Regions from separate parts of the Paenibacillus sp. NPDC057934 genome, predicted to be linked through region 1. Evidence: riboswitches for the same ligand, from Rfam matches in the RefSeq annotation. Region 1 holds a riboswitch; each other region holds the start of a gene.
The links. A riboswitch is a leader RNA that binds a small molecule or an ion and turns the genes downstream of it on or off. The one in region 1 is predicted to bind cobalamin.

Region 1 (10,224 bases):
TACCGGAATACATAGCTCCAAAGACGCCTGTGTAAGCCGGAAAAACCTATTCTAAAACAGCTGGGAATTGTAGTTTAGTCTGCTCATACATCTTTGAAAGAGACTCATATTGTCAAGAGTTGGTTTACTCATATTATGAAAGGGTAGGATAGTTCTAGTGTGTGATATTGTACGCATTAGTAGTGTATATATTTCTAAGTAAGAAAGATTCAATGTTTTCTGGGGACTGTGCATATGTAAAAAGTTACTTTATCGGAAATATCCGGTGAGGTCGCTCTTTTGTTTACTGTCCTTATTGATGGATGCAATCGTTTCAAATACCCGCGAGTACACATCCTTAACGTTCGTATCATTCACAATGTTATTATAAAGTCCACCCCCCAATCCTGACGCGCCATGACTGGTGGATCTCCACCGGGTTGATCCTCAGGGTGCAGCAGAAATCCGGAAATATACATACCGGTATCTATGTCTGCAAAAGTATCATATTCCACATCCTCAACGGCATAAATCGCGGTTGGCTTCTTGGATTCCACGAAGAAGATGGGAGGCCCCGTCTCCATGTACATTTTTGCATATTGACCTTTGGCGGCTTCGCGAAGATGTTCCTTTATAATGAAGACGGCGTCATAATGGGACGCAAGCTCAGCCCCTCTTTTCAAATCCTCAAAAGTAATCTCTGTGAAGGTCACATGCCTTTCTCTCAAGATCGGCGGGTCGCCAATGACTGCCAGATTTAAGCTTTGCCCACGGTATATCGGTGTATCAACCGATTGCTGAATCATCTCAAACGTACAGCCAGCCAGCAGCACAACCAGCGATGCCAAGAAAAGTATAAGTTTACTTGCTTTCATAGCATTCATATTCCTAAAAGCTCCTATCCAGTTATTGTTGTAATGATATTCCATTATTTCACTTAAGTTTATAGGATACTATAGAATGTAATTGCCGCGTATGCTATAGAGCTGAATTTGACGTACATCCCCGGTGCTGTATATATTAGGTGGCAGACCCCGAAGACTTGAGTCCATAGGGGCGATTGGAGGCACGAACTAAGGATGTTCAAAATATTCATTATTGAAGACGACCAAGGGCTGGTAGCTCTGCTCCAGGACTACTTACATAAATTCGGTTATGAGACACAGGCCGTGCACAATTTCGAGACGGTACGCGAGCAGTTTGAGGTGTTCGCTCCGCATCTGGTGCTGCTGGATGTCAACCTGCCTAAATTCGACGGGTATTACTGGTGCCGCCAGATTCGTGGCATCTCTACTTGCCCGATATTGTTCATTTCGGCAAGAGCGGGCAAGATGGATCAGGTGATGGCACTGGAGAACGGCGCGGATGACTACATTACGAAACCCTTCGATTATGAGATTGCTATGGCCAAAATAAAAAGTCAGCTTCGGCGCGCCTATGGTACTTATGCGAGCAACCTTAATGACCGGATTCTTACCGTCTCCGGTCTGACGCTGGATGTGGAACGGCTGGTATTGTCCCGGGGCGATGACCGAACGGATCTCAGCCATACGGAGGTCAAGATTTTGGACGAGTTGATGCAAAAAGCCGGAGCCATCGTCACCCGTGACCGCTTGCTGGAGAAGATATGGGATGATCAGGTGTTTGTCGATGACAACACGCTTAACGTCTACGTTACCCGGGTCCGTAAAAAACTAGCGTTGCTCGAGATCCATGACGGCCTGCAGACCGTGCGCGGTCAAGGCTACCGTCTGACGCCGAACTGGGGGAATTGGGAGTGAAGCTATTTTTACGGGAGCAAAAGACATTGATCCTCGTATATCTGACCCAACTTGCTGTCATTACACTGGTGTACAGACTGGATGGAGGCAGTGACGTCAGTGTCAGTGTATATGCTGATATCCTCAGTACTTGTCTGCTGCTTGCCTACCTCGGTTTCCGTTACATCTCCAACCGTACCTTCTACGAACGGATGACTGCACGGCCTTCCACGCTGGACGAAACGGGCGGCCCGTCACAGGATACGCCGCTGGCTGATAGCTTGCGCGGGCTGTTAACCCATCAATTCCGCCTCTATAAGAATGATCTGCATAGTTACCGCCATAAGCTGGAGGAGCATATTCATTTCATCAATCAATGGGTTCATGGCATGAAGACCCCGTTGTCCGTCATTCATCTGATTATTCAAGATAAGGATGGCCCACCTTTCACAGCGATTGGAGACGAGTTGGACCGTTTGCGGAAAGGACTAGAGACTGTGCTGTATACAGCACGACTGGATACGTTCGAGCATGATTTCTATGTCGAGCAGTTGGAACTGCAGACAGTCCTGCGACGAATTACCTCAGAGCAGAAGCGACTGTTCATTCGCAGCCGTGTGTATCCGTCTATAATGGTAGACGACAATATTGTGGTGACTTCGGACGAGAAGTGGCTGTCCTTTGTGCTGACCCAAGTTATTACCAATGCTGTCCGGTACACGGTAAAGGAGGGAGCAGTCATTCATTTTGCAGGTTATTTGCAGAATAATAGGGTAGTACTGGATATACGTGATGAAGGGGTAGGCATTCCGCCGGGCGATCTGCCGCGGGTGTTTGACCCTTATTTTACTGGCGTAAACGGCCGGAATTTTCAGGAATCCACCGGGATGGGGCTGTACCTGGTTAAGCAGATTTGTACCAAGCTCGGTTATGAGGTAAGTATCATTTCAGAGGTAGGGAAAGGCTCAACCGTACGGATAGTATTCTAACCACCTTACAATTGTGTAAGGTAACTGTAAGTTTCAGAAATAGCTGGGGCCTGTGACGTGTTTGTATAATAAAAGCATTCCAGGCCACGGAAGGAGCGGCGGCACTTGCCCATACTTGAAGTCAATAATTTATCCAAAATTTATGAGGGCCAAGTGTCCACGCATGCGCTGAATCATATCCGGTTTGCTGTGGAAAAGGGCGAATTTGTCGGTATTATGGGACCCTCAGGGAGCGGGAAAACGACCCTGCTGAACGTGATCGCCACCATCGATCAGCCTACTTCCGGTGAAGTTTCGATTGGTGGACGAGACCCTAATTTGCTCAGCAGACAAGAGAAGGCCTTGTTCCGCCGTCATGAGCTGGGTTTTGTATTTCAACAGTTCAATTTGCTCGACACGCTCACCGTGGAAGAGAACATCATTTTGCCGTTGACACTGGCTGGCGCCTCTGTCCTGGAGATGGAGAGCAGGCTGCTGCAGGTATCGGAAGCGCTCGGTATCGGACATTTGCTCAAGAAGCGGACATACGAGATTTCCGGCGGACAAATGCAACGGACAGCCATCGCCCGCGCTATGATCCACCGACCTACGCTGATTCTGGCTGATGAACCTACAGGCAACCTGGACTCCAAAACATCGGGCGAAGTAATGGGTATGCTGGAGCAGATCAATGCTTCGGAGGGAGCGACAGTACTGATGGCTACACATGATGCCGTGGCTGCGAGCTTCTGTCACCGGGTGATTTTTATCAAAGACGGACGATTCCACAGCGAGATGTACCGGGGCAGCAGCCGGGCCGCTTTCTTTCAGAATATCATTGACATGCTGTCGCTTCTGGGAGGCGCGGGCCATGACCTTTCGGCAATTCGCTTATAGAAATGTAATTCGTAATAAGCGGAAGTACGCCGCCTATTTTGTCAGCAGCTCGTTCTCGGTGATGATCTTCTTTCTGTGCGCCCTGTTTATTTATCACCCGGCTCTGTCCAAGGATCTGATTTTCAGTACCGCAACGCAAACGATGATGGTGGCTGAAGGGTCTATTTTTGTGTTTTGCTCCCTTTTTGTCCTCGTATCGGTGGGTTCGTTCCTGCAATCCCGCAAGAAGGAATTCGGTATTCTTCTGATGCACGGGATGACGAAGCGACAGCTGCACCTGATGGTCTTTTTGGAAAATATGATGATCGGCAGCGCGGCAATTTTCACCGGTACCGGGCTGGGCTTGTTGCTTGGCAAGCTGTTCCTGATGATCGGCTCCGGCTTCCTTGGCATTCATTCGCTTTCCTTTCATCTGCCCTGGCAGGCCCCGGTGCTGACCATTTGCAGCTTTGTGCTGTTGTTTGGTTTGATCTCATTGTGTACTTTTGCGCTAACCGGCCCTGAGGACCCAATGCCGCTGTTCCAGGGTGAAGGCAAGCATGAGGAAGAACCTAAGGTCTCTGTCATACTTGTGCTGCTGTCAGCAGTGTTCCTGATCGCTGGCTACGTTATGGCCGCCACAGTGCGCGCGGCGTTGGTAGATGTCATTATGTTCCCTGTCGTGGTCATTACGGTCGTTGGAACCTATCTGTTTTATACCCAACTGAGCATCTACATTGTGAAGCTGCTGAAGAGAACCCGGCGTTTGTATTGGCACCGGATTAACCTGATCGCACTCTCAGGCCTGTCCTCCCGCTGGAAAGAGAACGGACGCATGTTTTTCATCATCACGATTATTTCGGCTGTGTCTTTCACTTCTGTTGGTGTATTTGCTTCCATTCAGACGTTGACTCGGGAACTGAAGCTAAATTACCCGGCAGCTGTAGGCTATGTGGCTAAAGGTACGGAAGACGCGGCAGAAACAGAGCAGCACCTGGATAGTATTCGCAGGGAGCTCGAAGGCCGTGGTCTGACCTTTGATACACTTAGTATTCCAATTAAATATGCAGAAGTGGAATCACAGACCGGACCGGATCGGACACGGCTGCTACCCCTGATCTCATACAGTCTTTATAAGCAGGCGCTGCTGAAGGCTGGATTCCGTTCGTCCGAAAGACCGCTTGAGGGTCATGACGGGCTGGTCATGATCGCTTCCCAGCGGGATCGCAGTCTGACTAGCGAGCGAGTCAAGGCTACATATACACTGCGGCAGGGAAACTCAATTCGCGAGGTCGGCTACACGGAGGAAGTACCGATTGCGAACCATCTGCTCCCGGCACTGGACGGCGTCGACGGGGGTGACTTTAGCGGCATTGTGGTCAGTGATGAGTTGTATGCCGCTATCCGCCCCGTGCAGAATGATAAGTATACGGGATTCTATGTATCAGATTTGCTGCGGACGGTTGGGATTGCGACCGATCTTTCCGTCAAGGGTAAGAGGACATACACGGCTGATTATCCCTATGCCATTGCAGTCAGTGGCACATTGTTTGAGATTCACAAGACTCTGTACAGTACAATGCTGTTTGCTTCTTTGCTTGTGGGCACCGTCTTTTTCATTGCAGCTGGAAGTTTTCTTTACTTCCGTCTGTACATGGATCTCGATTATGATCGTCTGCAATATTCCACCCTGGCCAAGATGGGATTAACGGACCGGGAACTGGACCGGATTGTGACCGTTCAGCTGTCCCTGATGTTCTTTGTGCCGATTGGACTGGCTATGCTGCACAGCCTATTTGCTTTTATTGCCCTGCAGCGCCTGTTCTACTTATCGATCGTGATCGAGACTGGAGCGGTGCTGGCGGTTTATTTTGTCGCGCAGGTATTATACTTCTTTTTCATCCGAAGTCGTTACCTACGCAATCTGAAGAAAAATTTAAGGAGGATCTGACATGGACCTGCTCATGATTATTAAAGCAATTATTCTTGGCATCGTCGAAGGTATAACCGAGTTTGCTCCTGTATCCTCTACAGGCCATATGATTATCGTGGATGATATGTGGCTGCAATCACAGGCGTTTCTGGGCCAACATACAGCCAATACTTTTAAAGTTGTTATCCAGCTAGGCTCGATCCTGGCAGTTGTGGTTATTTTCTGGAAAAGATTTTTTGATCTGCTCGGCCTGAAGCGGTTTAGCCGTAAAGAAATGCAGCCTGTGCCGGATGGACAGCCACAGCAGCCTTCCGGTGAAGGAGGGCATCTGAAGCTTCGTATGGTGCTGATCGGTCTGATTCCTGCCGCAGTCCTGGGCTTACTGACAGAGAATTATATTGATGACCATCTGTTCTCGACGGCAACTGTATTGATTGGTCTCGTTATTGGTGCGGTATTCATGATTTGTGCCGACCGTTTCGCACCGAAGAAGGTCCAGACCGAAACGGTCGATCAAGTGACCTATAAGCAGGCGCTGGGTGTCGGGTTGATGCAGTGCTTTGCCCTCTGGCCAGGCTTTTCCCGCTCTGGTTCCACTATCTCCGGGGGCGTACTGCTGGGGATGAGCTACCGGGCAGCTGCTGACTTCACGTTTATTATGGCCGTGCCGGTCATGGCGGGAGCTACGCTGCTCTCTTTAATGAAGAACTGGCAATACTTCACGATGGAGTCCTTGCCGTTCTTTATCGCGGGCTTCATTAGCGCCTTTGTCTTCGCGTTGCTGTCGATGCGTTTCTTCCTGAAACTGATCAATCGGGTCAAGCTGATGCCCTTCGCTATCTACCGGATTGTGCTTGCGGCAGTGGTGTATATTATTTTCTTCTAACTGGCTATAAGGATTCCGTATAACTGTTACACTCATAATCTATTGCGGTTTACTTGGTATTCCAGTATGATGACGTTATATTCATTCCCGAAACTGAATAACGGATACAGGTGCCTGCCGGATGCTAGACATACCGGATGGCTTAATAGGGAAGTTCGGTGCAAGACCGACGCGGTCCCGCCACTGTAACGGAAGAGTCTTCAGCAACCCTCGTCACTGGCAGCATATGCTGTTCGGGAAGACGGCTGAAGATGTAGACGCCGCAGCCAGGAGACCTACCTGTTTCGACAGCACAGCTTTACCTACGGAAGATAGGACGGTGTTAGACCAGCTACCAGTATGTATAATACTAGGGCGTCTTTCCCTCTGACTTCTTTCAGGGAAAGACGCCTTTTTTGGGTATAAAACATGACGCATATAGATTATTAGTGAGATAAGGGAGGAACCTAGGAATGACGCAAACAGTAAAAGTAAGTAACCTCGGGTACCCGAGAATCGGGAAGAACCGTGAATGGAAAAAGAACCTGGAGACCTTCTGGTCCGGCCAAAAAGATGAAACTGAATTCCGTTCCGAAATGGAAAGAATCCAGCTTGAGCATTTGCAAACACAAAAAGAAGCCGGTATTGATCTGATTCCGGTCAATGATTTCACATTCTACGACCATGTGCTGGATGCAGCCGTAATGTTCGGCATCGTGCCTCCACGGTATGAATACGATGGCGGAGACATCGGCCTGGATCTTTACTTCGCAATGGCTCGCGGTAACGCTACTGCCACTGCATGCGAAATGACCAAATGGTTCAACACGAACTATCACTATATCGTTCCAGAGATCGGCAACCAAACGCCGCGTCTGACTGAGAACAAGCCGCTTGCCGCATACCGTTTTGCCAAAGAAAAAGCAGGGATCGAAGGGAAGCCGGTTGTCATCGGCCTTTACACCTTCCTGAAGCTGTCCAAAGGATTCCAACCCTCTGAAAAGGCTGAAATCGCGAAGCGTTTCCTGCCTGTATATGTACAACTGCTTCAAGAGCTGGAGCAAGAAGGCGTGAAGTGGGTACAAGTAGACGAGCCTGCAGTTGTAACTGGGCTTACAAATGAAGATATCAGCCTGCTTGAGACGATTTATGCAGAAATCGCTGCTGCTGTGCCAGGATTGAACATCATCCTGCAAACCTACTTCGAAGCTGCTGAACCGCTTGAAGCGCTGCTCAAACTACCTGTACAAGGTCTGGGTCTGGACTTCGTACACGATGGCGGTACGAACCTTGAATCGATCGAGCGTCTGGGCTGGCCGGAAGACAAGATCCTCGGCGTTGGTATCATCGACGGTCGTAACATCTGGCGCTCCGACTTGGATGCTAAGCTGGCACTGCTGGACAAGCTCGCGACTCATGTTAGCTTGGATCGTGTGTTCCTGCAACCATCCTCCAGCTTGCTGCATGTACCGGTAACCGTAGAAGGCGAAGACAAGGTTAAATCCGTAATCAAGAATGCTCTGGCATTCGCGAACGAGAAGCTGGTTGAACTGAAGCTGATCAGTTCTGCACTGGAAAACCGTGATGCTGTCGCTGTCGAACTGCAAGCTAGCCGTGATGCGCTTGCTACCTTCCGTGCGCTGCCTGAGCGCGGCCGTGAAGATATCGCTGCAGAAGTGCGCAAATTGGCTGAACTTCCTGCAAACCGCAACCTGCCATTCGCAGAGCGCGTGAAAGTACAACAGGAGAAATGGAACCTGCCATTGCTGCCAACAACAACGATCGGCAGCTTCCCGCAAACACCGGAAGTTCGCCAAGCACGCCTCAAATGGCGCAAAGGTGTATGGAGCCAAGAACGTTATGATCAATATGTTCGCGATCAAATCGACGAAGTCATCACATTCCAAGAGAAGCTGGGATTGGATGTACTCGTACACGGTGAATTCGAACGTACAGACATGGTTGAATTCTTCGGTGAGAAGTTGGCTGGATATCTGTTCACTCGCAACGGTTGGGTGCAATCCTACGGCTCCCGCTGCGTGAAGCCGCCAGTAATCTATGCTGACGTTGCTTTCATCGAGCCAATGACGGTTAAAGAGAGCGTTTATGCACAATCTCGCACCAAGCTTCCGGTAAAAGGCATGCTGACTGGACCGGTTACGATCCTGAACTGGTCGTTCGTCCGCGATGATCTAAGCCGTGAAGAAGTTGCGAACCAAATCGCAATTGCACTGCGTCATGAAGTGAAGGCGTTGGAAGATGCTGGTGTTGAGATGATCCAAGTGGATGAGCCAGCGATCCGTGAAGGTCTGCCGCTCAAGCCAGAAGACCGTCAGCATTACCTGGATTGGTCGGTTAAAGCGTTCCGTATCTCCACTTATGATGTCAAAGACACGACTCAAATTCATACGCATATGTGCTATAGTGAATTCAAAAACATGATCGGTTCCATTTCTGATATGGATGCCGACGTTATCTCCATTGAGACTTCCCGCAGTCATGGCGAATTGATCGTGAGCTTCGAAGAGCAGGATTACGATAAAGGCATCGGCCTTGGCGTATATGATATCCACAGCCCGCGTGTCCCAGCTGTAGAAGAAATGACAGTCAACATCGACCGCGCTCTGCGTGTATTGGAGCCAGAATTGTTCTGGATCAATCCAGACTGCGGACTCAAGACCCGCGGATGGGCAGAAACCGAAAGCGCCCTGCGCAACATGGTTGAGGCCGCTTCGATCGCAAGAGCGAAGACTAGCCCAAGCAAAGCATAAATACAGTGCTGTAAGCTATGATATTGCAGCGGAAAAAGATAACCAGCAGGTTTCCCTTCGCGGGAGACCTGCAGTTTTTTGCTATTGGGGAGTTTGAATTGGCTTAGTTCGCTCAGGCGATCTTCGCTGGCTTGAGTTAGGTCCATGTAATAGGAGAGCGAGTGCATGTAGTAGATAAGCAGGAGTATGTGTCAGGTGAGCAGGGGCATTTAGCAGACAAGCAAAAGCCTACTGTATGTTAGCAAGGACTGTACAACCGCAAAGGTGTCCCATACGCCTTCTGGCTTATGAGACACCCTCATTATTGTGGATTATTTTTTTAACGATACACTTGATAATAATTCTCATTCTTGATAGAATAAATGAGAAAAGAAGGAACCGTGGAGGGTTCCTTCCTAGTAGACTTACTTGCTCTCGAATGTTTTACAATCTGTTTCTTCCGCACGTGTTGGCTCGCTGGAGCTGTGGAAAGCAACAAAGATGGAATCAGCCTGACATTTATTCTCCTCTGCCCAGTGGGTGCAGGAGTTGACTTCACAGATTACGTCTTTTGCCATAAGGGTTTCACCTCCCCTTTTGTAAAATGACTGCATCGTTAAATGGAATGCACTGCTCGGCAAGGTGGAGCTTGTCCGAACAGAACCATGCCCTGATCCTAACGGATGTGAGGGTTTTTGGTGTTATTTGTCTGTTAAGACACCGTAATTGTACCAAACAAACGGACTGTTCGCAAACAGAAGCATCCTGATCAGGATGCTTCTGTTTTTGTTTTTACTGACTCTTATATCACTTTATGCAAAACTTTTTAATAACATGCAACTTTCCAGCTTCTGGAATCGTCTGGGTAGAAAGAAGTATTCTACTAAAATATGGGGGTATGGCGATGCGGAAATGGGGGTTGTATGGGATATGGTTATTGATTCTGGTTATTGTTGTCACGGGCTGTGGCTCGGCTGACAAAAACAGCAGTAATAATAAGGCTGCGGATTCCGGAACGACTAGCTCTGAAAGTAAATTTGACAGTGAGGCGCTGATACAAAAATCTGAGATAGCGGACAAGTCTATGTCTAAT
Region 2 (10,224 bases), on a different contig from region 1:
TGCTTCCGCGCCTACAGCAATCGCCTGCGAGATCGACACTGTATTTGCAGCCAGGGCTTTCTTAAGCTCAGCTGCTTCTGCCGCTGTCATTTTCGTGCTTGAAGCGCTAACCGACGTGGTCTGTCCTACTTGGTTCACCGGCAAGGTATTGTCCGGCGTGATGACCACAGCACCACCAGGCCCCGGTGTAGTGCCCGGTCCACCTGGAGAAGGAGTCTCTTTATCGACTACAGGTGCTCCCAAGTCTTTGCCGAGATTGGTCGTGTAGCGCCAGGCAACGGTATCCCCATTTTCAAGGGTTGTGTATACGCCTGCACTGTAATCTGGAAACACTCCATTTACAGAATACATCCAGCCACTCTCTGGTCCACGGTCAAATTCAGCCAGTCCAGCGATGGATCTTACATACAAGGTCGCTCCGGAGCCTGTAGCAATAACTTTGCTACCCAACTGGCGAACCAGCAATGAATATGGTGTATCACCTGGATTGAGGGTTACCTCTTTAGCAGAAACAATAGTACCTTTGATAGCATCCCCCTCTACCAAAAAGTTGACTGTTTTTTGGGTAGGGATCGGCGTTGAAGGATCACTGGTTTTGTTAACCGTCAAATTTTTCGTTGTCCGGACTACCGTTGGAACAGCATTTTGACGATATCCTGTTACTTCAATAGTGTAGCTGCCAGCTGCTTTTCCAGAAGCAAAGTTTGCTTTACCTTCCGCATTAGTGGTAGCTGCTTCGCCAGCAATGCTGACTTTTACTCCTTCAGCCGGAATAACAAGGTTTTTAGGTACATCTTCGCTCCAGTCCGTCACATCTTTGGAAACGGTAATTGTAAAAGACTGCCCGGACACCGGGGATGCCGGATCTACTTTAATGGAATTGATGAGAGAGGTAACCCCGTAATCACCGTAGTAAAATACTACCTCTTGTCCTTCTTGAAGTTCATAATCTGCTGCGCCTACAAATGGAGAAACCCACTGTCCGTCTTCTTTGACGGCGAACATCCAGCCATCGTAACCACCGTAACGTTTTTCTGCTATTCCATTGATGGAAGATACATATCTGCCATAATCACTATCGGTAATCTTCAACGGAATGTTGTTCGATTTGGCCAATTTTTGCAAGGCCTGTAGAGCATTTGTAGCGGTCACTGATCCAGCCTTGATAGGACCTTCCGGACCCTCAATGCTTACTGAAGCTTGTACTGCAGGATTAACCTTCAATTCTGAAGTTGTGCGTACTACGCTTGGAACCGCGCCTTGGCGGTAACCCGTTACTTCTATAGTATAGTATCCCGCAGCTTTTCCAGAAGCAAAGGTTGCAAGCCCCTCAGCATTGGTCGTTACCGTCTCTCCATCTATAGTAACCTGCACTTCCGCTGCCGGTATACTGCTTACCTTTGGTTCACCACTGCTCCAGTCCGTAACATCCTTGGACACCTTAACCGTGAACGCTTCTCCAGATCCAGGTTTAGTTGGATTAGAAGAAACTGAATTTATTAAAGAAGTATCCGAATAATCGCCGTAAAAGAACAGTACCCGTTCACTCGTCTGAAGTAAGTACTCACCCGCACCTACTTCTGGAGTAATCCAATGTCCATCTTTGGATACAGCAAACATCCAACCATCATAACCATTATATTTTCCTTGTGAAATACCATTAACAGCTGCTACATACTTACCGTATGAACTGTCTGTAATTACCAGCGGTATATGATCTTTCTTCGCAAGTTCCTCCAGAGCCTTCAACGCCGTAGGAGCCTGTACTTCTCCTTGTGCAATCGGTCCTTCCGGTCCTTCGATCGTTACAGAAGTCTGAACTCCCGGCTGCTGAGAAGGCGGCTGTCCGAAACTATAGAACGTTTCCCCTTTGAGGAATAATTCATAGGAGATCAGCGCCTGTAGGGCCTGCTCCGTCGCCATTGCATTGGCGCCTCCGGTAATTACATGACGGAAGCTTCCATCAGATAAAACAAAGGAAAGCAGCTTATCGACAAGGTTTACCTGTCCCTTAGTGAAATCTGGACCTGTCGGATCAATCCCCGCTGAAGTTAATCCGATTATAGCCTGTGCTACAGTCTCACTGCTGGTGTTATATCCACCGTCAGCTTTCTGCTTGAGCTTCAGCCATTGAATTGCACGTTCGCCAGCAGTCTTCACTGCCGGTACATCGGCATGCGCAGCCAAAGCGTTCAGTGTCATAGCCGTCAAATCAGGATCGCTCGTCGTACCAAAGCCAAATCCTCCATCTGCGTTTTGCTTGGAGAGAATCTCAGTTAAAATCTTGTCTTTAGTCCATCGTGCATCATTTGGAATGTTATATTTACCTGAGTCAATAGCCAGTAGACTGTAAACGGGACCATTGATACCCTGATTAGTCATTCGCTCGCTATTATAAATACGTTCAATTAGATTATAGCCCGTGAAATTGGACGCATCACGGCCAATCGCGGTTACTGCAAGTGAGATCCGGGCATAGTCAGTCACATTTATGTATGTCCCGTTTGCAGTTTTTACCTTATTCTCAAGATTAGTGCGGTAGCTGTCGGGAACCTTAACACCATTGCGTCCCAGCCCGATAGCATCCCAATCAGATAAATTTCCTCTTTTCAAAACATAATTGGTAGTGTCATATACAGCTTTTGCAACACCTACCCGTTCTGGCTCTCCCGCAGCAAACGCCGCTGCGCCGTAGGTAGCATCTGTTACGCTAGTTTCTGTGATTCCTTGATCAGTAAGGCTTTGCTGTGCTTGGGCGAAGGCTTGTCCTGCCGGTACCAGCGAAGAGCCAAGAATGGAGATGACCAGCAGGAGTGCCAGTCCAAGCGCAAGCGCCCTTGATGATAACATTCTTTTCATCATGAACCTCTTTTCTTTATAATTTTGGTTTATGCTGGAAAACAAACAACATAAAAACCGCCCTAACATGAAGGGCGGTCGGAACAAACTTGGCTTGAGGGCAGATTGAACAGGGATTTATCCCCAAAAAAATATTCATCTGCATCTGGTTCCCGGCCTCACCCCCCGAAGGCATGGGAACACCTTGAAAAAGGCAGGTTTCCTGGCTCATGCCTCATCGCTTCTTTCCGCCTTCCCGACTCCTTTATAGGACCAGTGGCATTTGAAAAGTCGCTCCGCATCTACAGTGGCGGGACCGCGCCGGATTTTGAACCGGTCTTCCCTTTTAAGCAAACCCAGGCTTTCTGAGTCTGCACCTTCTCCATTAACTAGACTATTAAATTTTAATCTTCCTAATGATAGCTATAATCCCCCGGTATGTCCATAGAAAAACTGCCAGAATCGGTTTTTCCCCATTTTGACAGTGAAAAAACTCCTAAATACTGCAGAACCATAACTTGTCCAAGTCATAACTCTGCAGCTGTTCAGGAGTAGCAATTGTTATTTCTTTTTCGCTTTTGCTGTAGCCGTTGGATCAGGACTTACTTCGTCCTTTGCCGATGACTGATCAGAGGATGGCACCGGAGCCTTCTCGAACAACTTCAGCTTATAGTTCCCAGCCTCAATCGTGCTGCCTTGTGCCAGTGGGGCCCCGGGCTCTAGCTCAATGGTTACCTGATATTGGCCCTCTTCCAGGACTGCCTGTCCTTCCTCTCCCTCTGATGTAGGCGAAGGTGAAGCGGCAGGATCAATCGTTGAAGATGCCTGCTCTTTCTGATTCACAGCTTTACTAGCTTGATCAGTCACTGCATCCTTGGCATTAGCCGATGAATGCGGAGAAGCATCCGTTGCCGTTCCATCTGCGTTTCCGGCTGCATTACCCGTATCAGAATTCCCTTCTCCGGAGGAATCTCCTAGATCCGATGATGGTAATGCACACGTACTGGTCGTAGCTGTTACTTTATACGTAGTCTTGGTTTCATCGGTATGGAGCACACTAATCTCAGCCGGCTTGAAACTATCGCACTCAGCGGCGGTAGGGAAAATAAACTGCAGCTTACTACCCTCCTCCTGCTCTCCGTCAGGTGCCAGTAGATAGGCAATAACCGGCAGTTGGTCAGTAACGGCTGTCTGGACCGGACTTGGCTGCAGATTGGTCTCCGGCAGAGTGCTATCTTTCCCGTCTGGCCGCAGCATGCTGATCGCTATAATTGCAATAACCAGGACAATTCCAATTGCGAGCCCCGAGATCAGGATTTGAAATCGACTGCGGCTGACCCACCGCGCCAGCGGTGAAGCCAATTGGGAGCGGGCTTCATCATATACATTTTGCAGAGCAGGACGTGCGGCTGCAAGATAGGTTTTGCGGAGTTCGCGATTCTTGAAAGCTTCTCGGTCATTGTTATTGAAATATTTCAGAATTGCTCGGCGGTACCCCGGCTGCAGCTTCTTGTTCGAGATTACAAACAATGGATTGCCTTGTGACCAAGCCAGGAAGCGGTAGACGGTCTCTTTATCCGAACCTGCTTTCTGGTTAACCAATTCCAGCAACGCCTCGTAGTCCAGCGGACCGCCCTCACGATGACTGCTATAATAAAAGCCCAGCGGCAGCCGTTCGAAAGGTTCAGCGGACCTTGCCTCCTTCAGCCAGCGCCGTCCAAGGAGCTGCACATCATCCAGCTCTTTTGGAGTCAACTCGGCGAAAATCCCTTCATCCGGCCCCTCTTCCCCGAACCAGCGGTAGGCGGCCCGCAGCGCGTTCTCCTTCTGCTTACTGATTTGATCCAGCGGCGGATACCATTTGGCAGCACCTTTGGGATAACGCAGGAAGGCAATATCCAGTAGTTGTTCCTTCGTTAGTTCCGCTAGGGACAGACGGTTCAGCAGAAAACGGTCAGCGGCCGCAGCCAATCCGTGCAGAAGTTCAAGCGCTTCAGGCTGGATACCACCGCTACGCCGCCGATCCTTCTCAGCTTTCTCCACACGCTCATGAATCCCGGCCACAGCGACAACAGGATCGGGTTCACGCTGAAGCTTTTCCAGCAAGTAATCCTTGGGTCTATCCTCCATAAAGGTCTGCTGAAGCACCTCTGGCAGCGTGCGTCCCCAATAGAGTACAAAACCTGCAATATCCGCTACTGATGCGGCGGCAGCCAGACGGTTCTCCAAATACGGCTCCAAAAGCCTCCGGCGGAAGATCGACTGACCCAGCACTTTTTTGAAAAAGGCCGCACTCAGTTCTTCTTCACTTTCGATAATGGCATACGCCGCCTTCAGGTCGTCCTCTCGCCCTTGGTTGCTGTTGTTCAGCATCCCGTTAATGAAATAATCGACGATACGACCCCTGTAATTATGTCCCGGCAGCACATAGTAAGCCTTGAAGCTCTCCATCAACGCAGGGATCAGCGGACCCCCTTGCCGTATCTGATCAAATTCACGGTCAAATCGCTCCAGAAAAATATCGTTCAAACGGACTCGTGACTCCAGCGCGCCGTCCCTTTTGAGGTAGTCCAGCAAGCCACCAAGAACCGCGAATTTGTTCTGCTCATACAAGCTTTCATTGCCTTGTTCAATCTCGTAAAATACAGCCAGTTCATTATAGAGTCCGAGCGATAGCTTGCGTTCCAAGCTTTCCCCGTCCAGCATCCGGTCAGCAAATTGACCGAAATCATGCATGCTGCCGCCGCTGCTCGTGACCTTCCAGGCCAGATCGGCATACTGCTGCCGCAAATCCCCGAATTCGGCATTACTGCTGCGTCCGGAGACGAGATCGAACGTAAAATCCTTCTCCACATTGCGGTCGCCGGGGCGAAGTGAACCTTTCTCTACAAAGGTCAAATGAATATATTTGCGGCTCTTTGGCTCATTGGCATACGTAATGACACCCAGTCTGCGACGGAACTCATTGGGAAGTGCACCGAAAATAACCTCGGTCAGCTCTGCTGCTCGTTTCGACAACTCTCCAATAGGCACATCCAGCGCTATATAAATCTTCTTCTTGCCCGCCACGGAGGTCATCACCGCCTGCAGCAGTGCCTTGAACAAGTCTTCCCCAATATTCAGGGAAGATAACACTGTACCAGGGGCGGCCTGAGTCCTCCTCCCCACCGGGATAGAAGACAGCTCTGGCAAGATGCCACCCAGCTCACCTGTGTAACTTCCCGCAAAATCGGCATGCAGCCAATCCCCATAATGCTCTACAACCTCTTCTGCACGAGCAGCCGGAACAACAAAGTTATGGGCGAAAAAAGCGCTCCGCTGCCCCGTGAAATCTGCCGACTGATAGCGGCTGTTTCCGATGACGGTCTCCCCGTTCTCCGTATGGAACAGGTGCAACGCCGAGGGGTAGGCCGATTCGGCCTTCTCCCCGCGTGCCGTTAGTTCCGCCGGAGCATCATAGAGGCAGAAGGGATGAAGGATTTTTTTGATAAACCCGCCGTCCAACCCCTCCGACTTCGCTACCGTATCGAACCCTTCTGTGGAGCGAAAAATCCCGCGCCGCTCCCGGGTATACATCTGCTGAGTGATCATCGCCCCTGAATGATTCTTCACGGGCCGTCGCTCCCCTCGATGTAATTCAGCTTATGGAGCAGCCAGATGAACGGCTCGTCCACCCGAATCGGGCTGACAACCCCTTCAATCTTCTGATTCACGGGATTGCTGCCGAGTGCGGATACGGCAAAATAAGCAGTGTTGGAGAAATACACATCCATCGTATCCTTGAACGGACGGTCCACCTTGCCAATAAAGCGGCGAATTTCCCCGTCGATGTTATGGAATTCGTCCAGATTCAGCGTTTTGCGGTGCACATAGTTATTGAATACGTTACTGTTCGACTTGATGTAATCGCCGTCTTCATCTTTTAACGAATGGAGCATGTCGCTCTTCGCCAGAACGATTGCGGTAGGAATGTCCGTCTTGCTCTTCTCCTGATAAGCAATAAAATCGCCGAACATGGTCAGAACCACGTCGCGCGGCTCGTCATATTGTGAGACCCATTCGCCCGGACGGTCACCTATGTTGATGCGGATCTTCTCGCGTACCGAACGGATTTGCAGCGGATCAACCATAAACAGGATACCCGCAGAGTTCTTGATATGCTGACCATGCAGTCCCAGGTAATCCTGGTCGACCATCCCTTCACCCGCAACATCGAAGAAGACTAGCGTCAGCGGTGGTTTGCTCTCGTCCTTGAAGACAAACTGGAAGATGAACGGCTCTTGCATCTTTTCCTTCTGTGTCGAAGCCAGCAGATCCCCGCGTTCAAACAGCGGCTCTTCATAGAGCGTACGGAACTTGCGGCTGATCTCGGCATTCAGCGGCATGCAGGCAGCATCAAAATGTCCGGCAGTGGTATGCTGGAGCGTATGAATCAACGCCGTCATGTACACCGACTTCCCAACCTGAGAAGCGCCGATAATGGAGATAATATTACTTGGCACCTTACCAGCTGTGACCGGAAGCTCATTATGGCAGGAAGGGCATAGCCGTCTGCGTGTAAGTACCCCATAACGATCCGTTAGACCGGTGAGTACATTATCTGTGTAATGATGATATTCCTCTGGGATATCGGCTGGACGAATAATCGCCTCGATGTCGTCCACGGTGTCCAGTCCAAAGCGCTCACGGTATTTATTCAGCGCATCGTCCTCGCCAAGCGCGTAATTCTCATCGTCCTCCCGGCTATGCATAGCCCGAAAGACTACGTCCTCCGGCGCAAACTTGGTGAAGCAGAAGGGACATACGATATCGTAATAGAGCGGCCGCGGCTGCGCCTGGTTCTTTTTCATAAAGCGGCTAAAAAAAGACATCTCTCATCCTCCTTAAAGCTTTACACAGTAAAGCCCGTTTCGTTCGTACTGGTCACCTGGACTGCGTGAAGTGTTGCAAATCTCCTTGCTCCTGACGCAGAGCGCCTTACTCCGGCACCAGTTCATAGACAAGCCCATACTTCCGTCCATCGGTGAAAAAAATGCGTACAAAATCATCCTTGCCGATCTCAATCGGCGGAAGCTGGTTACGCCCGGCGGCAAAGTCCTGCACGAACGGAAACTGAATGCCGTCTTCTTTCCCTGCAGGATGGCCACCGCGTTTCTTGACATAACACAGCACATCCCTTGCTACAGGGACCTCTGCCGTAATCGACATATGTACGGTCTTTTGTTTGGAGAACAACCCTTTTTTTTGAACAATAGAATAATAGATCCGCGCCTTGCCCGCACTTACAAGCACACGGTTGGCTTTGTCCCGCTGCTGCACCAGCACGGTCTCACCGTTCTCCGTTTGACGAGCATATACGGTGTACGCTACCAGTCCAATATCATCAAGCCGGTCACGATAACCGTTGTTGGATTTGTATTCTTCACGTGTATAGAGCTTCATTCCGCCAGGCGGAATGTCTCTGGCCACAGGCTCATCTGCAGGGCCTTTATGAATGCATACGGCCTGCACACCATCCGGCCAGCGCCATCTCAGCGTGCAGAACCGATCCTCCACCTGTGTAGTGATCTCTGTGATCAAGGGTGTGGATGAATCTGCATCAGCATACCTCATGACAATAGCTCCTTTCCACTTCTCCTAGAATCCCTTGCTTCCCCGGTTTCTGCGCGGACGCTCGAAGCTGTCCGCTGCTGTAACCGCCTTAGCGGCTCTCGTACCTCTGCGAGTCAATCGGCCTTCACCAACTGGAATGACTCCAGTGAAGACCCCGATGATTGCAGCCAGCACTAGAACAGCCAGAAGCCGAATGAGTGCATCGCTGAAGGTGTGGCCGCCAAGGCCGTATTCCAGAATCAACCCTGCCAGCAGACCGGATACAGCGCCGCCGATGCCGAAGCTCTTGGCCAGATGGCGGTTGTCGAAGACGATACCCAGACCCAAGCCCAGTGCTGCACCGATTAGCAGCAGCGACAGGATCCGGACCGCTGCATAATAAGGGCTGTTCTCGGTAGCATCGCTACGCTCTGTCAGAAGCGTCCGGTCGCCAAGGCGGTCATAGATTTGCTGGAACACATCGCCGAGTCGTCCAGCGTCGGTTACATCATAATATTGCCCCCCGGTCACGCGGGCGATCTCCTGTAACAGCGCCGGACCAGACGGGTCCTCTATGCCCAGCCCAATCGTATTGACTGCAATGCCCCGGTCCACAAAGTCCTGCAGTTCCCGAGCCGTATCCATCTGACTGAAACCGTCCGACAGTAGAATGACCATGGAGCCGCGATCACTTCTGCTGTCGCTGTTAATGACGTTCAGTGCCTCATTCAGCGCACCGCTGATATTCGTGCCGCCATCCGTGGTCTTGAGATTCAGGATAGCTGCCGAGACTTTTTCCCGGTTCCCCGAATTCGAAAGCGGTGTAAGCGGCTGGACTACGGACACGTCTTGGTTAAAAGTCAGCACCGCTACCTGATTGTCCTTGTCCATCCTCATCACGAGACCCTGGGCCGCCGAATAACGGCGGTTGTCGGGATCGCTTTGGCCCATACTACCGGAATCGTCGATGGCCATGACCACATCCTTAACCGGCCTGATGCCGCCAAAGTTCAGCTCATACACGAACTCTGTCACTGCGCCGACACCAAAAGCCAGCACCAGTGTCAGGGGCAGCAGCTTCCAAGATAATCCCAAGTAGCGCTGCTTCCATGAAGCCCCGTTCAGTCTTGGAGAGATGATCTCGGCGATCAGGCAGCCTACCCCGATTCCCAGCGCTACGATCGCGAAGTAAATGCCGACAAGCACGATGGATGGCAGGTCTGTGAGCCAGCGGCCCAGTAGCCATTCTCCGATCAGAAAAGCTACGGCCCCCCCGATCAATGCGAAGAAGAGCAGGAGCATATTAATTTTACGCTGCATGTTCATTCATCCTTTCCGGTGGAACATTAGTGAAACCTGATTTGAAGCTGTTCTTTTCTCTTCCTTGCCTAATGCATGCATCTTTAACGCAGCTCAGGAAGATGTTCCTCTTCGATGGCATGCAGCTTGTAGCCGTTCTGGATGTAAGTCTCGTAATATACCCGGCCATTCCGGTAATACAACAGATCCTCCAGATGAAAGCCGCCCATAAGGTTGAGCTTCTCCACCCCGCTTCTGCGTTGCTCATGCACGAAGCCCAGCCGGTAGATCCGGGTCGTCTCATCCACACCGTTGACGTAGCGCAGGAATTCAGAGGTGCTGTCGCCGAAAAAATATTTTTCCTCATGCCGATGCTCTTGCGTATATTCGAACAGCCGCACATTGACAATGGCTCCTTCTTCCAGGCTGCGGTAGAGCCGCTTGAACAGCTCTTCCTTAGACAACACCTGCGTGTTGTCATAAGCGACCGCCACA
Region 3 (10,224 bases), on a different contig from region 1:
TTCCTCGCCTCTCAATACTTGTAAGCAGTGCACTCAGAGCAACCTTGAACTCATCCGCAGTCCGGGGCGCCTTCTGCCCCGATATCAGCTCTGGCGGCAAGCTCTGCCATACATCAGCCAGCAACGGCAAACCCAGACCGATGCTCTGTATCATATCCCGGCTGGCAAACAAGTCCTCCGGCCTACCGCTCGCCTTGCATATTCCCTGATCCAGGACGATAATCCAGTCCGCCCAACGGTAAGCCAGATTCATGTCATGCGTAGCCATGACCAGTGTAGTTCCATTTCGGGTATGTATATCCTCAAGCGCATCCAACAACAGTGTTTCGGACACAGGGTCCAAATAAGCTGTTGGCTCATCAAGCAGGATCAGTTCTGGTTCCATCGCCATCACACCAGCCAGGGCCGTCCGTTTTTTCTGCCCCAGACTAAGCTGATGGATAGGCTTATCTCCAAGCTCTGTTAAGTTCAGCCTCTCCAGTACCTCTCGGCATCGTAGCTTGATCTTAGGTTCAGCCATGCCGGAGCCCCGCAGCCCGAACGATACATCTTCAAGGGGCGTGTTTAGAATCAACTGCTGCTCCGGGTCTTGAAACACCAGTCCGACACTGCGGCGGAGAGAAGCCAGGTCTTTGGAGGCGTAGGATATCCTTGCCCCGTCCTTCCACACAACTCCCTGCTGTGGCCGGAGAATACCCACCGCATGCAGAAATAGGGTAGACTTGCCTGAGCCATTATGGCCGAGCACTGCCGTTCTGGAGCCTTTCGGAATGGTCGCGCTCAGTCCCTGTAATGCAGGCCCCCTCGTGTCCGGGTACCGGAACACCACTTCCTCAAAAACCAGACAAGCGTTATTCATGATGATTCTCCTTTATCAACTCCAAATGATAGGATCAACGATATTCACAATCGCCAGGCCAACCAGCTCTGCACGAGTACCAATACAGCCATTCCGACGTAGGCCTCAACAGCATATCGAACTGGAACTGGACGAGTCTCACCGGGCGGTAAAACAATATCTCCATCAAACCCTCTAGTCAAAAAACCTTGAGATAGCCCATGGTACCGCTGAACCGTCTTCGCGAACAAAACGCCGGCCATTCCCGCAGCCTCTCGTAGCTTTGCTGAGAACCCCCTAGTACCCCCGCGCAGTCGCCGAGCCAGCATCATCCCCTGCGCGGTGTCACTGAGCAAAAATAAAAACCGATACATGATCAACATCAGTTCAAGTACAATCTGCGGCATCCGCAATCTGCGCAATACTTGAAGCAACTCGGCAAAAGGCGTGGTAAGGATCAGAAAAAAGAAGCACGACAGGCAAGCTGCCACACGTGCCAGCAGCAGCCCCCCTCGCCAAAGCCCTGCAGCCGTCATATAGAGTGAGAGTGAAGAACCTAGCATCGGGAGTACCACCACTGCCTCTCCGGTTGCCGGACGGCCAATTTCCACTACAAGGACTGGCAAACTGATAAAGTAGAACAGCAACGCGGAACCAAGCAATATCGCGTATAGCTGGATCGGGATCTTGGCATAGAAGATGCACCAGATCATCAACCACAGCGAAATTGCCAGTTGCAAAACTGGGTCAAGAACAAAGGACAGCACGAACATGGCTGCAGCGAATCCGCTTTTCCACATCGGAGACAGGCTACGAAAAGCATTGCCATAGGAGACAGCGTCAACTCTTCTGATCATTCAGCTTCTGCTTGCCTTGTCTTCCTTTAAGCAGACCAATCGTATAGCCAATTACTCCGGCGCCAATAGCTGCCTGCAGGGCGAATAGCATACTTTCTGTCTCTCCCGGCAGCTCCGTCAGCGGCTTAAACCAAGGGGTATACGAGGGATCAATTTCAGTGATGGCACCTTCTGCAGCATCATCGGCCCCGCCAAATTCCCCTTCTACGAACAGTAGCGGCAGTACAACCAGCAGAACGACTACCAGAAACATCCATGCATTTTTCCATTTAGCACTCATTTATGATTGGGCCCCTTTCGTCTGGCGTTTCAGTAATGACAACTCATGCGGACTGTAAGATTTCAGCCAATTCCAGAGCAGCACTGTCAACAGCCCTTCACTGATGGCAAGCGGAATCTGCGTAATAGCAAAGATGCTTCCAAACTTCATGAACGAAGCCAGCACTCCGCCATCAGCAGCCGGAAATGCCACTGCCAGTTGAACCGAGGTAACAACATAGGTCATAAGATCAGCGATGGCTGCCGCACTGAATACCGCGAGCTTTTCACGCTGAGTCATCCGCATTATCAGCTTGTACGCCGCATAGCCGGCAAAAGGCCCGGCCACCGCCATCGAAAAGGCATTCGCACCAAGCGTAGTAATTCCGCCGTGGGCAAGCAGCAGCGCCTGAAAGAGCAACACAATTGAGCCAATAACACCCATGGGCAGCGGACCAAGCATAATTGCACCGAGGCCGGTTCCCGTCGGATGAGAACTGCTTCCTGTGACGGAAGGCATCTTGAGTGCTGATAGCACAAAAGTGAAGGCCCCGGACAAACCCAGAAGCAGCTTCAGCTCCGGATTGTCCTTCGTCATTTTTTTCAACCTCATAATTCCAAGAATAAAGAACGGCAGAAATGCCGCCCACCAGAACATCGCCCAGCCCACTGGCAGAAATCCCTCCATAATGTGCATGGCCTGTGCGGTCCCCGGTTCGTTAAACAGCAAATACACGGTAAATCCGGCGACCAGCATCGTAAAACTCCACATCCTGCGTTGTTTCATTCCTTTTCCCTCCATGTTTTATGTAGATTGAAAGCCAAAAAAGCCCACCCTAACAGGTGGGAGATCCTATGTACGTGATTGCTTACGAAAGAGAGGTATGGGATCGGAATTCACATTCCAGTCTCACTCCATTCAAAACAGCAGCAGACTAGCAGTCACCTTGTGCAAAGGGACCTATTAACTGTCCTCCATGGCATAGGCCGTTTGCCGTCTTCAGCCTCTTTCGTCAATTCGTACACCGCTCCTATCCGCGTAGGGTCTTGGTGTGCGAAAACAAGGTAGGTCTCCTGGCTTCGGATGATAGCGCCGGTTCTTTGTCTTCCCCGATATTGCTTCGAGTGACCTGGTAAAGAACGGCTCTCCTATACAGTGGCGGGACCGCTCGGGAGTTGCACCCGATTCCCTGTTACCCCTTGTCATCAAGGGCACCTTGTTTTATCGCTATTTGATCCTGTACATCATAGTAGATTTGGAGTTTTCTGTCTGTGATAAAAGTTTGGATCTGGAATTTCTTCCAAGTGTAATCAAAAAAGAGCTGATTCATCATCCTTAACAGATGATGAATCAGCTCTTTACTCAAAATCAGGCTCCCGGGCTTTTTCCCGCACTCAGGGACGCAACATCCGATCGGGACCTCCATGGTAGCTTTCCAAAGTTAGTGCCGAGCACCCCAATAATAATCATAACAGTCCCGATGATATGAGCCACCGTCAACTCTTCGTGCAGAATCAAGGCTCCGGCGATAATGGAGATTAACGTAGACAGATTATTGAAGACGCTGACCTTGGAAGCTTCCAGGCGGGCCAGTGCATAGGTGGACAACAGATTGCTAATTACCGTAGACACAATGCCAAGATACAGCAGAGCCAGCAAATACTTGGAATCCACAAACGGCTGGAAAAAGAGATTCAGTGACCCTGCCGTTCCATGCTTAATCAGGGCAGCAGCCGCAAATAAAATAAAGCCCATAGCCATAGTAACGAAAGAGATTTCCAAAGGCGTATACTTCCGCGTCAACGGCCTGGCTAGCACACTGAAACCTGCCATGCTCAGTGCCGACAACACCAGCAGTATCAATCCAACTACATTACCTCCACTCCAGCCAGCGCCCCCCTTCATCGCGAAGATAAAAATGACACCTGCTACAGATAGCAGAATGGACAGCTTCTGGACAACATTCGTGCGTTCTTTAAGAAAAAAAGCTGCGATCGGCGCGGTAAATAGCGGAACCATCGCCAGAATGATGCCAGCTTCCGACGATGAAGCGCTCATTAGGCCAAAAGCCTGAAGGGCAAAGAAAAGTACTGGAGACAGCAGCCCCAGCGGGAGCAGTCTGCGGACATCACTCCAGTTGAAACGTAGCCGGACCCATCCGAAGATAAACGGTATGGCCACCGCGATCCAGCCGATTGCGAAGCGATGCGCCAGCACATCCAGCGGATTGGACTTGGTAACCGTCATTTTGACGAATAAAAATGAAAAACCAATAATTGAGGCATAAAGAATAGCGGCCACATAAGCCGACGTATTACTGTTTCTGGATTTCATACATGATACCTCCGGGAAAAATAAATGTGGGGTCCAGACATTGAACTCAATATACTATGCAATCCGAGCGGAGCAGCCACAATTCATGCGTGACGCATATGTACCGATACAGACTGGGTAATTAGCGGTTGTATCCCGCCACCACTCCCCCTTGAAGCCATACCAAAAAAAGCCCTGCACTGCAGGGCTTTTTCACTAGACTGTAACCTTGGTTTGCTCTAGCCCAAATCGCCAAGCTCGATCTGCACAATACCTTCTTCTTCCTGAATCTCGGCAATTAGGTGCATAAGGCTACCGAATTCCAGCTCCTTGAATTTGCGGGTAGCAGATTCGCGCCGTACTTCCCATAGACATTCGGTTAGTTCGCAGACTACCGGCACATCGCAGCGGATTTGTGCAAGGTCCCGTGACAAGTGCAGCATGTCAAGGTCAGCTTCAATCTTGGCCCGCACGCCCTTGGGCAGCAGTTGCAAATTTTCGATAACGCCTTCGACCGTACCATAATCGGTTAGAAGCTTAAGCGCCGTCTTCTCGCCGATACCGCGAACGCCGGGATAGTTGTCGCTCGTGTCGCCCATGAAGCCCTTCAAGTCGATGACTTGAGCAGGCGTAAGACCTTTATCTTCCAGTAGTTCTGCCGGATCATACACTTTATAATTGGAACGCCCTTTTTTCATAATCACAACTTTCACGTTGTCCGTAACAAGCTGCAGCATATCATGATCTCCGGTAATAATATACACCTCGGATTCTTCACCGTAGCCAGCCGCTAGTGTACCGATACAATCATCGGCTTCATAGCCCACTAGCCCGACGTTTGGTACGCCAAGCTCTGCCACAACTTCCTTGACTAGATCGAACTGGGGAATCAACTCCAGCGGCGGCTCCGCCCGGTTTGATTTATAGCCATCATATTTCTCCGTGCGGAACGTGCCCTTGCCCATATCCCAGCAGCATACTACATGCGTAGGATTAAATGTGCTAACTGCGTCGAAAAAATACTGCAAGAAGCCGTAAACGGCGTTCGTCGGCAATCCTGCACTGGTCTTACGGATATATCCGCCATAAGCGGTGGCGTAATAGGCACGGAACAGCAGAGCCATTCCGTCCACGATCATCACGCGGCCCTTCGTTTCTGCTGTCATGTGTAAACCTCTCCTAATTCATCTATTCATTATTGGGGTCAGACGTTGCTCCAGGCCCCTGCATACTGATCTTCCTTGAATCCTACGGTAACCTTGGTTCCGTCGCTGACGATTGGGCGTTTAATCAACATTCCGTTGCTGGACAAAAGCTCCAGTTGCTCTTGCTCGCTAAGACCTGGCAACTTATCCTTGAGCCCCTGCGATTTATAGACATCACCGCTGGTATTAAAGAACTTCTTCAGCTCCAGTCCGCTGTTCTTGAAGAGTTCAAGCAGCTCCTCCACTCCCGGAGGCTGCTCCTTAATATCCTGCAGATCCAGTTCATGGCCTTGACCCTGCAGCCACTTGACCGCATTGCGGCAGGTGCCGCATTTTGGATAATGATAAACTTTCAAAGTGCTCATATTTCGCTCCTTTATCATGAATAGCAGGCAAAGCGCCATTGCACTTCACCTCTACGCGAATGGACAACTCTAGTGATTCCTTTTAATAGCTATTCTATTTGTTACAAAGTTTTAAAAACTATTCAGCCGCAAGCTCAGGCTTCCCCTGCTTCAGCTCATTCTCCAGAGCCGCCATATCCGGCGGCAATGGCGCTTCAAAGATCAGGTTCTCCGGCAACACCGGATGCCGTAGTGAGAGCCTTACTGCATGCAGCGCCTGACGCGGCATAGCAGCATCCAGTGCAGCAATCCCTGCCAGCTGCGCCGTCTGGTCAGGTGTCGGCGCAGCCTCGCTGTATAGTGGGTGCCGGTACATACCGTCACCGATCAGCGGACAGCCGATAGAGGTCATATGCACACGAATCTGATGCGTGCGCCCGGTCTCCAGCTTCAGCTCTACTCTTGAGCCTCCGCTATAGGTTTCCATGACCTTGTAACGGGTCAAGGAAGGATAGCCATCCGGTGTCACAATGCGCCGGTGGGGCTCCTCCGGATCACGGTCTATCGGCCCATCGATATCACCTTCCGGCACTACCGGTTTGCCATGTACGAAGGCCATGTAACGCTTGTCCACCTTTCCGGCAATCATCTGCTCAGAGATATGCTGGTGCGCAAATGGATTCTTGGCGATTACTAGAACGCCTGAGGTCTCCTGGTCCAGCCTGTGTACTGGCCGGAAGCGGTAGCGTTCTCCTTTTTCTGCCCAATAATGAACAACGCCGTTCGCCAGGGTGTCCGTATAATGGCCGTGGGTCGGATGCACAATGATCCCTGCCGCTTTATTGACCACAAGCAGATGCTCGTCTTCATACAGCGACTCGAAGGGAATAGGCTGAGGCAAAATATCCTCGGAAACTTCTGTCTCCATGCGAATCTCAACGGTATCGCCGGCCCGAACCTTTACACTAATATAGACGCGCTCCCCGTTGACCTTAATGCCTTGCTCCGTCATTTTCAGTCGGGACAGAAGCTTGCGCGAGACCTCCATCCGCTTATGAAGGATAGTCTTCAGCAACCAACCGTCCTCTTCCGGGGGTATGATATAGGTTATGGGTGAATAATAGCTACTCATCTTATTTCCTAAACACCTTTTTACTACGTACATATTCCACGTCAGCAATCCCTGCCCTTGTATTGGCGGTGCGAGCCAGTGCGAAGAAGTAATCCGACAGACGGTTCAAGTATATAACGGCTTCCGGATTTACCTCGTGGCTTCTAGCAAGCGTCACGGCCCGCCGCTCAGCACGGCGGCAGACGGTACGACAGACATGCAGCACGGAGGACAACTGGCTTCCTCCAGGGAGGATAAACCGTTCCAGCTCTGGATTCTCTCCTTGCAGGCTATCGATCCAGCCCTCCAGTCGCTCGGCCATCTGGCTTTTCACCTTATATTTGTTCTCGCTGAGCTTAACGAATGCCAGATCCGATCCGCAGTCGAACAACTCATGCTGGATCTCCAGCAGTTGTTCCCGCACATCCGCAAACTTCTCTTCCTCCATCAGACTGCGCGCCTGTCCCACAAAACAGTTCAGCTCATCGATGGTTCCATAAGCCTCAACCCGGACATCATCTTTGGCCACCCGACCTCCGATGACCGAGGTCTCCCCCTTATCGCCGGTACGTGTATAAATCCCCATATCGCGCACTCCCCTCTACTTTTCAAAAATGCTTGAATCCACTCTATTCCATCATGGCTTTAATCGCCGCAATGCTCTGTTCCAGACTGTCCGCCGAAACGGCAATCGTCAGAAACGCATCATCAGGCGCAAAACCGGCATCCTTGAACATCTTGAGCTTGGACAGCGGAATCGCAAACAAATGCTTCTCCTGAACAATATCCTTGCTCCCTTCCTTCACTACCCCGCCTTCAAAGACGCCTTCCGGGTAATCGTCCGGATTAAAGTATTCATCCAGCGGGCGGTTGGCTCCGCTTTTTCCATAATTGAGAACATCTTCCTTAGACAGGATTACAATATCATTCATAGCAGCCGCGTATTCAACCATCAGCTTCTGGATATTATAGATCGGCGCTGTGCTGAACTCCACCTTAGTCTCGTCGCCTAGCTTGTCCTTCAGGTTGCTCTCAAAGCCCTGAACAAATTTGGTATCGGGATTCACCCCGTTCAACATCATAAAGATATTCACCGTATCCTTCGTGTTACCCCCACCGCAGCCTGCAATTAACGTCATCATTACCAGCAGTGCAACGGCTATGCTGCCTTTCCAATTTCCCTTCAATCCGCTTCCCCCTTAGTCGTGAAAATCACATAATAACAGTTTAAACGCACTTACGCAAAGAAGGCAAATATATAGAAATCAACTTGAAATTTTTACAATAACCTAGCAAGGCCATGATTGAGAAATCGGTCGGGTTTGCACCATAGCCTCGTAAGTATGTGACACCCTAGAGAAGCAAAAAAGCAACGAGTCGGGTCCCCATGGACCAGGCTCGTTGCTTTTTTTCAAATTCTGCAAATAGAAAACCCTACCTTTACACCATTCCTCCGTTGACACGCAGTGTCTGGCCGGTTACCCAACCGGATGCGTCACTCGCAAAGAACGCAACCGCCCCTGCGATATCCTCCGGCTCTCCCAGACGTCCAAAAGCATTCATTTTACGAATACCGTCAATCTGCTCCTCCGATTTCCCCACAGTGAACAGCTCCGTGTTCACTGGACCCGGTGCGACGGCGTTAATGGTGATTCCCTTAGGTCCAAGCTCCTTCGCCAGTTGGCGGGTAAACTGCTCAACAGCACCTTTGCTGCCTGCATAAACGCTGTACGTCGGGAACATTACTCCCGCGACGGAAGTCGAGAAATTGATGATCCGGCCGCCCTGACCCATGTGTTTGACAGCTTGCTGGATGGCAAAGAAGGTTCCCTTCACATTGATGCTGAACTGCTTGTCAAAATCCTCCTCGGTGACTGCCGCAAGCGGCTTGGTCATCATGACGCCAGCATTGTTCACCAGAATATCCAGAGCTCCAAAAACCTTCACTGTTTCTTCAAACAGCTTCTCCAACTGGGCTACACTGCTAATATCCGCCTGAATGGCTACAGCCTCACCGCCATTTTGCTTGATTTCGGAAACGACCTCTTCCGCTTTATCCGGGCTGCTGCTGTAATTCACTACAACCTTTGCCCCGTTCCGGGCCAGTTCCTCTGCAATTGCACGGCCGATGCCTCTCGATGATCCTGTTACGACTGCCACTTTACCAGAAAGATTGTTTCCCATGTTAATAACCTCCAAGTGATTTGATTAAATAGAACAAGTAGTATTAAGCCAACTAAAACTTACCAGCCAATAGATCGATTTAATCAACAGATACAGCAGCTTCTAACAAACCTCCAAGTCCGATCCGCTCCAAAAATTCAATCCGCAGTTTCTCCGAAAGCTCTGTTACTTCAGCGGCACCGTCACCGACAAAGTCGATAACCGATCGTACAGGACGCTGGCCAGCGGGCAGACTGACAATACGGGCCACCTCATCCGCTACCGCTTGTGGATCAGCATCATCAGGTGTAAGCGCGCTTAGTCTTTCGCCAACCTCTCCGAGCAGCCCATTAATTCTTGCGTATGCTGCTGAAGTCTCTCCATCAGTTGGAGGAGTAGCATTCGGAAAATGCGCAGTTCCTTTCGTGAAGGCACCGGGTACTACGAAGGAAGTCTCGATCCCGAAAGGAGCGACTTCATACGCCATCGTCTGGGCAAGTGAATCCATAGCCGCTTTGGCAGCTACATAAGGTCCAAGGAACGGCGGGAATCCGCCGCGAACGGTAGTGCTGCTGATCCAAAGCAGCAGGCCAGATTCCTGTGCTCTCATATATGGGAGAGCCGCCCGGTTCACTCGCTGTGTCCCGAGAACATTGGTGTCATATACCTTAGCCATTTCTTCCGGGGAAAAAGCTTCAGTCACACCAACTACTAGATGACCAGCATTATGCATGACTACATCCAAAACGCCCTGCTCTTTCACAATGACCTGCACCGCGCGATCTGCCGATTCCTGAGAGAGAACATCCAGCTCCAGAGCCTTAAGGCTTAATCCGTTCTCCGCTGCATAATCGTGAAGTTCCTTGGCCCGGGGGGCGTTCCGTCCTTCAACATCGCGCATGCTGGCATATACGATATGTCCTGCTGTCGCCAAAGTGCGGGCGGACAAGTTGCCTATTCCGGTAGAAGCACCTGTGACGAGAACAACTGATTTGCGAGTGTGATTCATGTTGTCACTCCTTAAAAATGGATTGGTTACCAGTCCGATCTTCATAATGTCGGCGCGTTTCTTCGCTGCTATGCATCTTCTAAAGATTTTGTTGACGTTTGAACCCAATAGAATTCTGTGCTGCA

Region 2: it holds a riboswitch for cobalamin, as region 1 does, so the genes downstream of both, ACFVRY_RS24310 (S-layer homology domain-containing protein) here and metE (5-methyltetrahydropteroyltriglutamate--homocysteine S-methyltransferase) in region 1, are expected to answer to the same signal.
Region 3: it holds a riboswitch for cobalamin, as region 1 does, so the genes downstream of both, ACFVRY_RS26445 (energy-coupling factor ABC transporter permease) here and metE (5-methyltetrahydropteroyltriglutamate--homocysteine S-methyltransferase) in region 1, are expected to answer to the same signal.

What each region holds. Positions count from the first base shown of each region.
Region 1 covers NZ_JBHVPB010000005.1:280,751-290,974, forward strand. Annotated here, with positions in the region: gene ACFVRY_RS13625 (hypothetical protein) at 354-863, opposite strand; gene ACFVRY_RS13630 (response regulator transcription factor) at 1,059-1,760, shown strand; gene ACFVRY_RS13635 (sensor histidine kinase) at 1,757-2,728, shown strand; gene ACFVRY_RS13640 (ABC transporter ATP-binding protein) at 2,834-3,604, shown strand; gene ACFVRY_RS13645 (FtsX-like permease family protein) at 3,579-5,534, shown strand; gene ACFVRY_RS13650 (undecaprenyl-diphosphate phosphatase) at 5,536-6,402, shown strand; cobalamin riboswitch at 6,494-6,699, shown strand; gene metE (5-methyltetrahydropteroyltriglutamate--homocysteine S-methyltransferase) at 6,855-9,152, shown strand; gene ACFVRY_RS13660 (DUF1540 domain-containing protein) at 9,557-9,709, opposite strand; gene ACFVRY_RS13665 (DUF4349 domain-containing protein) at 10,036-10,224, shown strand, end outside.
Region 2 covers NZ_JBHVPB010000011.1:207,347-217,570, forward strand. Annotated here, with positions in the region: gene ACFVRY_RS24310 (S-layer homology domain-containing protein) at 1-2,862, opposite strand, end outside; cobalamin riboswitch at 3,035-3,234, opposite strand; gene ACFVRY_RS24315 (GAP1-N2 domain-containing protein) at 3,400-6,450, opposite strand; gene ACFVRY_RS24320 (hypothetical protein) at 6,447-7,709, opposite strand; gene ACFVRY_RS24325 (beta-mannanase) at 7,816-8,451, opposite strand; gene ACFVRY_RS24330 (vWA domain-containing protein) at 8,476-9,750, opposite strand; gene ACFVRY_RS24335 (transcription initiation factor TFIID) at 9,834-10,224, opposite strand, start outside.
Region 3 covers NZ_JBHVPB010000014.1:53,100-63,323, forward strand. Annotated here, with positions in the region: gene ACFVRY_RS26430 (energy-coupling factor ABC transporter ATP-binding protein) at 1-859, opposite strand, end outside; gene cbiQ (cobalt ECF transporter T component CbiQ) at 904-1,695, opposite strand; gene ACFVRY_RS26440 (energy-coupling factor ABC transporter substrate-binding protein) at 1,679-1,975, opposite strand; gene ACFVRY_RS26445 (energy-coupling factor ABC transporter permease) at 1,976-2,740, opposite strand; cobalamin riboswitch at 3,001-3,188, opposite strand; gene ACFVRY_RS26450 (hypothetical protein) at 3,147-3,320, opposite strand; gene ACFVRY_RS26455 (DMT family transporter) at 3,323-4,288, opposite strand; gene ACFVRY_RS26460 (5'-3' exonuclease) at 4,507-5,433, opposite strand; gene ACFVRY_RS26465 (arsenate reductase family protein) at 5,472-5,837, opposite strand; gene ACFVRY_RS26470 (RluA family pseudouridine synthase) at 5,956-6,948, opposite strand; gene ACFVRY_RS26475 (cob(I)yrinic acid a,c-diamide adenosyltransferase) at 6,950-7,513, opposite strand; gene ACFVRY_RS26480 (hypothetical protein) at 7,557-8,114, opposite strand; gene ACFVRY_RS26485 (SDR family oxidoreductase) at 8,368-9,111, opposite strand; gene ACFVRY_RS26490 (SDR family oxidoreductase) at 9,191-10,099, opposite strand.